2 regions of the Shewanella sp. GutCb genome follow, and region 1 is predicted to be linked to the other one. Evidence: predicted binding sites of a transcription regulator. Region 1 holds the regulator's gene; the other holds the start of a gene.
What was found. The regulator MetJ, encoded in region 1, represses methionine synthesis genes. The targets are predictions, from matches to a motif close to TAGACGTCTAGACGTCTA.
Positions count from the first base shown of each region.

Region 2: metE (5-methyltetrahydropteroyltriglutamate--homocysteine S-methyltransferase) is a predicted target of MetJ. The motif match lies at 2,443-2,460, and genes of this name have one in related genera.

Region 1 covers NZ_PJBL01000027.1:2,036-7,547, reverse strand. The annotation lists gene CXF86_RS16450 (bifunctional aspartate kinase/homoserine dehydrogenase II) at 1-843, opposite strand, end outside; gene metB (cystathionine gamma-synthase) at 859-2,019, opposite strand; gene metJ (met regulon transcriptional regulator MetJ) at 2,229-2,543, shown strand; gene CXF86_RS16435 (sulfite exporter TauE/SafE family protein) at 2,772-3,500, shown strand; gene CXF86_RS16430 (conjugal transfer protein TraF) at 3,531-4,724, opposite strand; gene CXF86_RS16425 (hypothetical protein) at 5,355-5,512, shown strand, end outside.
Region 2 covers NZ_PJBL01000001.1:328,947-334,458, reverse strand. The annotation lists gene metE (5-methyltetrahydropteroyltriglutamate--homocysteine S-methyltransferase) at 87-2,357, opposite strand; gene CXF86_RS01465 (LysR family transcriptional regulator) at 2,533-3,435, shown strand; gene CXF86_RS01460 (HDOD domain-containing protein) at 3,492-4,220, opposite strand; gene CXF86_RS01455 (GDSL-type esterase/lipase family protein) at 4,555-5,148, opposite strand.

The sequences.
Region 1 (5,512 bases):
ATAACTTGAGCGAACAGCAAGACTCACTTCAGTATCAAACAAGGGTTGCAAGGTACGATTGTGCAATACTGGCGAACCTAAATGCGCCAGACGATTGGCCTCGTCTAACGATAGGCTGCTCAATAGCTTGGCATCATTAATCTTGTTCGGATCGGCGTTAAATACACCCTCAACATCGGTCCAAATAGTTACCCGTTCAATATCCGCCAAACTGGCAATTAGCGTGGCACTAAAGTCAGAGCCATTACGGCCTAATAACAAGGTATCGCCCTTGTCATTGGCACAAATAAAGCCAGTGATAATGAGTCGTTCATTTGGATGAGCTGCAATGAGTGTTTGCACTCTTTGACGCGAGTCTTGCAAGCGGATCTGTGGCACTGCGCCTTCATCTGCGATCAGTAAGGTACGCGCATCAACATCAGATGCAGCCACACCAGACTCTCGTAATAACGCCGCCAGTAAACGGGACGACCAGCGCTCACCAAAACTCACCACTTGGCTACTTTGGTAATCGTTGATAGATTCTATAGACAACAAGCTGATCAGTTGCGCTTTATCGTTTGATAGTCGCTCTCTAAGCGAGCGAGCTTGCTCATTCGACAATAACTGTTCGATCAGCTTTTGTTGAAAACTAATGAGTATTTGTAGCTCTTCCTGCCATAACTGCTGAGTCGTGCTCAGCTCAAGTAATCGATACAGAAAGTTAGTGCTTTTTCCTGCCGCAGAAACCACGACAAGATCGTCACTGTTACCATGAGTCAGGAGAATATGTGCAACGCGACGATAGCAGTCTGCGTCAGCTAAACTGGAGCCACCAAATTTATGTAAGTGACAGCGTGCCATCTTAAACCCCTTTAATTAACAAACGACAGCTGCATTGAGTGCAGCTTCAATATCGGCAACAAGATCGTCAGCATCTTCAATACCAACTGAAAGACGAATAAGGGTGTCTTTAACCCCTGCTTGTGCGCGTGCCTCAGGATCCATCGCTCGATGCGTCATGGTTGCAGGCACGGCCACTAGACTTTCTACTCCTCCGAGGCTTTCTGCAACAGAGAAATAATTAAGATTTTTTAAGAAAGCGACTAACTGTTCCTCCCCGCCTTTTAGCTCAAAGCTGAGCATGGCACCAAAGCCTTTTTGCTGCTTGGCAGCAATTTCATGACCAGGGTGATCTTTAAGGCCGGGGTAATACACTTTCTCTACCGCGCTATGACGGGTAAGAGTAGCAAGGATCCGCTGCGCATTCGCCTGATGTTCACGAATTCTCACTGCAAGTGTTCGAATTCCGCGCAATGTTAGATAACTATCAAATGCACCGCCGGTAAGCCCCAAGGTATTTGACCACCAATGCAATAATTCGCCCAGTTCAGCATCTTTCGCCACCACGGCACCGCCGACAACATCACTGTGGCCATTGATATATTTTGTGGTCGAGTGAATAACAATATCCGCACCCAACAGCAGAGGCTGTTGCAAGATGGGCGATAGAAAGGTGTTATCAACCACAACAAGCGCGCCAACTTCATGGCTGGCAGCACTGATCGCCGTGATATCAACAACCCGTAACAATGGATTTGACGGTGTTTCTAGCCACACCATCTTAGGTTTGTTAGCAATGGCTGTCGCCAATGCCGCTGCATCGGTTTGATCAACCACTTCAAGTTTAAACTGGCCTTTCTTAGCAAGATTGGTAAATAGACGATAACTACCGCCATAACAATCATGAGGTACCACCAACAAATCATCTGGCCCAAGTAAACTGGTGGCTAAGGTGATTGCAGCCATCCCAGTGCAAGTCACAACGCCAGTACAGCCTTTTTCGAGCTCAGCAATAGCGTCACCCAAGATTGACCGAGTGGGATTGCCTGAGCGGCTATAATCGAAATCTCTTGGATTTTTGTGGCCATCAAAAGAATAATTGGTAGAAAGATAGATCGGGGGTACAACCGCACCGTGTTGGGTATCGGACTCAATGCCTTGGCGTACAGCTACAGTGGCTAGTTTACGCTCGGTCATGTACTACTCCTCTTGCTATATTTTCTTACTAGGGATGTCTGGACGTCTAAATGTACCTAAGCAATTCACCCTAGTCAACCAGTTTAGCCGTTTAGACGTCTAAGCATTTAGAAATCTATTTGCATTTGTCATAAAATAGAGGCAATAATTTGACTGTGCTGCATAAGAGGTTAAAATCTGCCCCGCATTTAAAAATTACAGGTGAGTCAATGACTGAGTGGAACGGCGATTATATCAGCCCATATGCTGAACACGGAAAAAAGAATGAGCAAGTTAAAAAAATTACTGTCTCTATTCCTTTAAAAGTACTCAAGGTGCTTACCGATGAGCGTACACGCCGCCAAGTGAATAACTTACGTCATGCCACCAATAGCGAATTGCTCTGTGAAGCGTTTCTACACGCCTACACAGGACAACCGTTGCCAAATGATGGTGATCTATCAAAAGATAGGCCGGATAGCATGCCTGCGGAAGTTAAACGCTTGATGGATGAGATGGGCATTGAGTGGGAAGAGCTAGAGTAAACCAGCTCAGTATTTGCAAACAAGGATCGCAAAGCGGTCCTTGTTTGCATTCGCTCGAGTAAAAAACCAGAAGCCGCGCCCTTCGGGTTCGTTTCTGTGCTGCTATTTTTTTATGACAAAAATGCGTTATGAGCTTTCGCTCAAACCTTGTCATAAAATCATTATTCTTTATTACAAAGACTCGAACAAAAAATAAGCTCGAAAATTTAACAACCTCTAGGTAGCCAAATGTTAGAGCCAAGCACGCTCATTCTCGCCTCAATCATTATATTTTGTGGTGCATTAACACAGAGTTTAATTGGCTTTGGTTTAGCTGTCATCGCAAGTCCGCTGTTATATATTATCGAACCCTCCCTAGTGCCAGCATCAGTCATTATGATGGGATTCTCTACCGCTGTATTGACGCTTTTTAGAGAGCGTGGTCAGCTTGAGTTCAACGGACTGCAGTATGCGCTACTGGGACGTATTCCTGGCGGTATCTTAGGCGCTACGCTTATCGTAATAGCCCCTCAACCTATTTTAGGGCTGGCAATTGCTCTTATCGTTGCGCTCGCCGTTGGCTTTAGTTTGATGAAGTTTAGTATCCCTGTGAACCGTGTAAGTCTGTTTATTGCTGGGATCCTCTCAGGCGTCTTTGGCAACATTGCCGCCATTGGTGGTCCGCCGTTGGCAATATTACTCGCAGGTAAAGATGCCGGCCAGTTTAGAGCAGCCCTTTCAGCTTTCTTTATTTTCAGCTCAATGATTGCTTTGACCATTTTGGGGTTTGCAGGGCTGCTAAAGCTTGAGCATTTGTGGGCATCGTTAATGCTATTGCCCTCAGTCATATTGGGCTATGCCGTTGCAGGCAGATTGGTAGGCAGAGTCGATAAACAAAAAACCAGAGCTTTCACTCTGGTTTTATGTAGTTTCAGTGCACTTATCTTAACGATTAAATCGGTTATCGAACTCAGTTAACTCAGCTATAAATCGATAAATCATGGCGTGTTAGAAGTGATATGAGGTTTGCAATACGCCACCGATGGCTTCATCGCTGCCAAACATCCCAGTAAAGTCTAGGAAAAATGATTCTCCAAAAGCAAAGCCAGAACCAATAGAATAAATGTTAGCCGTTGAATCTTTCATGTCGTGACGATAGCCCACTCGCAATGACATCCAGTCAAATGCACGTACTTCGCCTCCTACGCGCCAATATTGGGTGCCATCAAGTTCTTTAAACTTCTTATTCTCAATTAAATCAACATCGGTAGTGACCGTTAATCGCCTCCAGTCATAAGCAACACCCGCGGTAACTAAAGGCTCAACACGGTAGGTAAACTTTTGCCCTTCAACTTCAATGGTATCGACATCTTGGCTAATCAAATTTCGACCTGATAAACCAAAGACTAAGCCGTTGATAGGTTCAATAGCCACACCGACATCGACATTGAAACTGGTTTCATCGTTACGATATTCAACATCATCAAAGTCGCTGGCAGAGAAGTTGTTCGCGCTAGCGCGATAGTTATAAGTGTCAATGCGTTGGAACTTAGGTGATATACCGACAGAGATCGGCATATTAACGATAGAAAGCGGGAAACTTAACGCAATACCTAAATCAGAAACAGCGCCTCCAATAACTTGACCACTTGACGCTAAGTCTGTCACTGCAGGCGGATTATTGGCATCTAAATTCGCCAGCGCATCAATATCAGATTGAGCAATGTCGGCAACACCAACGGCGCTAACATAACTTTTATAGAAAATGGCCATTGGCATTCTTTGATGCGGAATGGCCACGCTAAAGCCAAGACCAGCACTGGCATAAGCTGATGTGCCTTTTAGTGATTCTAAATCGAGGATCAAATCATCTCTGTAAACATCAATATTGGCACTATTACCTGCATCTATGGCTGCGGCTAAACCATCATAGGAGCTAATAAGAGAGTCGAATTTATCAATCATGTTGTCGCTGTCGGCCATATCAACACCCAATACCGGCATCAGTAATACAGCTGAGTTATCTTTGTGCGCATTTAAACCGAGAAGAGCAGGATTGACGAATGCAGCCCCCTCATTATTAGATGATGCAACACCTGCGCCGCCCATCGCATCGCTACGAGCCTCATAATACTCTTGCCCTGAATAGGCAAAAAAGCTGGGGATTAATGCACACAATAGCGCTAATTTACGTAGTTTCATCCATTCCGCCCTTTTTATGTCCTTAACGCTTTAACACCAATACGGCCCAAATCGAAAAAAGGTCTTAAATTGTTTTTTCTTATTAGAGTTATTCTAAGCCAAAAAAAACAACTATGGGATAAAAAGTTAACCTTAAAACAACATTTTTATTACCAAAGTTTCATCCAAGTATTCAAATATCTTCAATCACTTGCAGTAAAGAGCGATTTTTACTGACTTATCTCCTCATTAAGCAAACGATTCCAGTGATTTATTTAATTAGCGCAGTGCCCTCACCTAAATGTCGAAGGACTCGACCAAATAGGCACTGAAACTGATGACTGTGATCATTAAATCTAGTCCCTAAAATAATGTTAACAATGCCATCGTTAGTCTCAATAAATAGCCTACAGACATTTTCCAAGCTCACTTCGTTGATAAACGGTTGCCACAGTGGTCATCAATATTAGTTAAAGCAAAGCCTTAACTAATTCTATCAACTAATGGGCTTAATATAATAAACACAGCAATTGAACAAAAATCATCTATATTGAACAATAGGGGAAACTTTTGAGCACCGCTGTGAGTCTACATAAATAGGTTAATGTTGCACTTAACCTAGCCAACACGCTGTTAAAAACAGGAGTGACTATGCATCTAATCATGAAATCTCAGTTCGACGAACTTCGCCTTAATGATGAGTATGAATACAGCACCAATGATAGAGGCGGGAAGAAGGTTGTTAAGATCTATAAAGACGGTGAGCTCATAGCAAAAAAAATTGCTATCAAACATTCAGTGCAATACTT
Region 2 (5,512 bases), on a different contig from region 1:
GATGTAATTAAGTTCAATTTGAGTCCAATGACACTCACTGAAGTTAAGTGTCATTGGAGCTATTACTGAGGATAAATATAGCCCTCTTAGCTTAATTTTCTACGGAGGATCTTGGTGGCTTCAACAAGATTGATCAACGCTGGCTCAACTTCATCCCAAGTACGTGTTTTAAGACCACAATCAGGGTTAATCCACAGTTGCTGCACATCGATTTTTTGCACTGCTTTTTCCATTAATGCCACAATGTCATCAACCGACGGAGTGTTCGGGCTGTGAATATCGTAAACGCCTGGACCAATTTCGTTCGGATAATTGAAATATTCAAATGCGTTCAGCAACTCCATCCGTGAACGTGAGGTTTCAATGGTAATCACATCCGCATCCATTGCAGCTATTGCGGCGATGGTTTCATTGAATTCGCTGTAACACATGTGCGTGTGGATCTGGGTGTCATTTACCACACCTGCTGCGCTTAATTTAAAGGCATTAACCGCCCAGTTAAGATAGTGATGCCAATCACTCTTTTTAAGCGGTAAGCCTTCACGAAACGCAGGTTCATCGATTTGAATAATACCAATCCCCGCATTTTGCAACTCGACCACTTCATCACGAATCGCCAAACCAATCTGAGTCGCTATCTGTTCACGGCTGATATCTTCTCGGGCAAATGACCAATGCAGGATGGTTACCGGACCTGTTAGCATGCCTTTCACCGGTTTTTCAGTCAGACTTTGAGCAAATTCAGCCCACTCAACCGTCATAGCACTGCGGCGCGATACATCACCATAAATAAGCGGCGGCTTAACACAGCGAGAGCCATAGCTTTGTACCCAGCCAAATTGCGTAAAGCCGACACCATCAAGCTGCTCACCAAAGTATTCCACCATGTCATTACGTTCAGCCTCACCATGCACTAATACATCAAGACCAAGCTTTAGCTGACGTTCAACCGTATCTTTGGTGACTTGGCGTAATTGCTCATTGTAGATTTCTAGTGTGATCTCTCCTTTACGCCAGCGACCTCGTAAGCCGCGAATGGCTGGGGTTTGAGGAAAGCTGCCAATCGTCGTCGTGGGTAATAACGGCAGTTTATATTTCTGCCTTTGCGCTGCTTGACGTATTGTAAATACATCATCACGCTCGTAATCAGCCGCGCTTAACCCTGCAACTCTGGCAATGACATCTTGATTAGCCGCTTTTGCTCTAACGGTTCGTCGCGCTACACACTGCTTAACAATCTCAAGGCTTTGTGTTGAATTAGGATCTATCAACAACTGCTTAAGTTTGCTCAGTTCAGACAGTTTCTGTTTTGCGAAAGAAAGTTGCTGTTTCAATTCTGGCGCTAATTGGGTTTCTACTTCCAAATCGACAGGGCTATGCAGCAATGAACATGATGGTGCTAACCAGAGTCGCTGCTTAAGATCATTGGCCACATTTGAGATAGATTCTGCAATATGGTCCAGTTCTGCCGCCCATACATTGCGGCCATTGATGACACCAACGGATAGCACCTGTGTTGCTCTTAACGTCTCAACAAATGGCGCGAGCTGCTCGGGTCCACTAACAAGATCAAGATGTAACCCTGCTACGGGTAACTTAGCCACCAATGTATGATGATGGGCGATGCTACCGTAATAACTTGCCAGTAGAATACTCACTTCACTGCTTGCTAGCGCTTGATAAGCTTGAGTAATCGCTTCGGTCCACTGGCTATCTAACTCGAGCGCTAAAATAGGTTCGTCTAACTGCACCCATTCAACGCCTTGCGCCGTAAATCGAGCCAATATTTTACCGTAGGCGATTAATAGCGCTGGCAACAATGACAGTTTATCAAACTCACTATCGACCGTTTTTGCCAAGTAAAGAAATGACACAGGCCCAAGCAGTACCGGTTTGGCTTGATAGCCTAACGCCTGTGCTTCTGCGACCTCTTCAAATATTTGTTCATAGCCAATACCGAATTGTTGATTTTCGGTGAGTTCCGGCACGATGTAGTGATAGTTAGTATTGAAATACTTGGTCATTTCTGCGGCGGGAGCGTCTTTTCCTGTTGGTGCTCGGCCACGACCGACGCGAAACAAAGTGTCTAGGTCTATCCCATTTTCACCGCGGTGACGAACGGGGATCACATCTAAAGTGGCACTCAAATTAAGGATCTGATCATAATATGCAAAATCCCCAACCGGGATTAATGAAACTCCAGCATCAGCCTGCCAGCGCCAGTGTGTTGCACGTAATTCTTTCGCAATATCAAGTAGATCATTCTGACTACTCTCTCCTCTCCAATACTTCTCGACAGCGAACTTCAATTCACGTAACCGACCTATTCTAGGGAAACCCAAACTATTTAATTGCATACTGTATACCTTCTAGTGTTAAGATGAGCAAAATTCAGGCATACGCTCATCTGAATAGCATTATTCCAATACCCATCAGGATGTCTGGACGTCTAGAAGTTTATTGTGATAGTCTCTTTCATCGCAATCGAAATGAATTCAAGAGCAACATGAGAAAATTTCATCTGAGGATAAAATGATAGAGCTTAGACATTTACGTACATTAGTTGCCCTTAAGGAAAGCGGCAGCCTCGCTGGAGCTGCCAAGAAACGCTTTGTCACGCAGTCGGCACTGTCTCATCAGATCAAAGAACTTGAAACCAGGATTAATTCGACCATTTTTGTGCGAAAAAGCAAGCCTCTCTCTTTCACCCAAGAAGGTGCCAGATTGCTAAACCTGGCAGAAGATATTTTACCTAAAGTCATTGAAACCGAGTTTGACCTCAAAAAGGGACTTGAAGAGGGCGATAACAAGCTTGGTGTCGGTATTGAATGCCATAGCTGTTTTCGCTGGCTAATGCCCGTTATGGAGCAGTTCAGGCAGGAGTATCCACAGGCCGATCTCGATCTTTCGAGCCGCCATCTTTTCGACTCTCTCAACGCGCTTGAATTAGGAGAACTGGATGTGGTGCTAACGTCAGATCCTGTGCCAGGACAAGCAATTGCTTACCAACACCTTTTTGACTTTGAAGTGCGACTTGTTGTGTCCAGTGATCACCCGCTTGCAAAAGAGCAATATGTCACCCCAAAACAACTCGAAAACTTGCCGATTTTAAGTTACCCAGTGTCGCTAGAACGTTTGGATATTTATCGTCATTTCATGGAACCTGCTGGCATTCAAGCAGGGCCGGTGATTAAGTGTGATCTCACCATGATGTTACTACAACGCATCGCGTGTAAAGATGGTATTGCTGCGTTACCAAACTGGTCTATCAGCGAAAGCTACGGCTTAAACCTCGTTAGCATTAAATTGGGTAGCGAAGGGTTAAAAAGACCCTTGTTTGGTGCTTATCGCAGAAATGGGGCTAATGCACGTTTAGCGCAGCATTGGCTAGAGATGGTGGCAAAGGAAGGGATTTATCAACAGAAACTCGACTAACGATTTAATACTGTTACTCATAAAAAAAACCTGCTAACAGCAGGCTTTTTTATGTTCTATAACGGTCGCAATAATAGCTTTCTTTTAGCGAGCGTGCGCCGAAGCACCAATCCTGGTGAAGCAGCATTATGTGTTTGGCGTAAATTATGTGCGATCAAAAACTCATCACGTAACTCTTCATCGAGCCCCAACGATTCGAAAGCTTCCATCGTCAACGTTTGTTGCTGATTTTCAATAACGGCTTTAAGCACACTAAGCGAGTAGGGCTTATCGTTATCATGGTTTAAATAAGCAAACGCAGTCAACGCGATGATGTCACCAAATACGCTAAATAATGCTAATGTTTGCACTTCATCTGGGCTGATATCAAAGCTATTCATTTGATGTAGGCTATCAACAGCCTCTGTTGCAACGGCTTCAGTCAGTGCCCAGTAACCATGAACTAGTTTTTTATATGGCTCTTTTAGCTCATCTAACCTTTCTTTCAAATAAAAGGTAAACGCATAACGATAGATGTTCACCTGCCCTAGTCTCACTAAAGCATCTTTCAATGAACGATTCTTTATGGATGAGGCCGAGATTTGATTCGCCGTACTGCTGCGCCACAGTAAGTGCGCCGATAACGCCGGATCTGACGAGACAATATCAATCACATTTCGAATATCACCATCAGCAATGATGGCTTTTTTTAACGGGATAAGTATCCCTCTACGGCCAATTACCTGCTCTTCATTGCTGATAATAGCGCGTACTTGAGTAAATACCTGCTGCTCAAGATCTGTCATTTCAAGCGTTAAACCTTTTATTATATTTATTGATATACGCAATCAGCTTAAAGCTCTTAGCCATTGGTATTTGGGGCCAAGCCCTCATTCCCTAGCTTACCAAGTTTCAGCCATCTAATGCGCATTTAATTTCGTTCAGTGAATAAATCTGTGATTCGATTAACAGTCCAAATAAAGACTGCACTAGTGCGACAAATCCAAGTAATTAGTCTGTTTTATTCGCTGGCTGTTGCTAAAGTCCTCAGCGACTCAGTCAGGAGTCCAATGTACGTTGAGTATTCCTCAGCTAATTTTTACTGATAATACTGCCTACGGCATCATTTACCATGATTTATCACTGGTTTATCTTTTCAAGTATGGACTTGGCGAGTGCTAAGTAGCCACTATCATTAAGATGGATGGCATCTGACTTCTGACTCGAACGACTCAGTAAGTCGCTGAGTACGTCCTCAATGAGCACTAATCGATACTCGTCTGCCAATTCAGCATAAATAGGCGATGGTGATAGAAACAGACTTTTTTGAGGCACCGCTACCAACAATACTGTCACCCCTTGTGATTGAGCTTGTTCAATCATGGTTGCCAAATTAGCTTTAGTGCTCGCTTTAGACTGATTTCTGAGAAAGTCATTACCACCTTCAAGCAAAATGAGTAGTTCAGGCAAGTGTTTTGCTAATACGCTAGGCAACCTCTTAGCACCTTGACGAGTTGTTTCTCCCGACACCCCTGCATTAATCACATTTAGACCACTCATATTTGCCAGTTGACTAGGATAATCCATCCCTTTTGTCGCCCCTACACCTGCTGTTAGGCTATCACCGAATGCGATAACGGTAGCGTTATTCGACAATGCTGTCACTTTGGGTTCTTGGCAAGCTTGTAGCAGCAGTGCGAGCGACAATATAATAAAAATTAGGCTATTTCTCATTAGAGGCCTGTTATTTCAGTTGCAAGGAAAGATGCCAGTTAGCATACAAGTTATTGGCTTCAATTTGAAAGCTCAACTTAGCACTCGCTTTAACGACAGAGCCTTTGTAAATTTGTGTTTAATTTCACATATAATTTCGCCCAGCCCTCGGGTTTAAACGCCTAAAATTCATCCACTAACGTTATAAAACCATTCAAAGAAAGTCATAACTTAGATCTAAATCACAATCCTTATCATTTGCATTAAACTAATTGAACTTTACATAGACAGCAGAAATGGGCTTCGACATAATCGCCATCAACAATAATCATTATCATTTACAATGCGCGGTTAACACACCTTAAAGGATTGCTACACCAAGGGA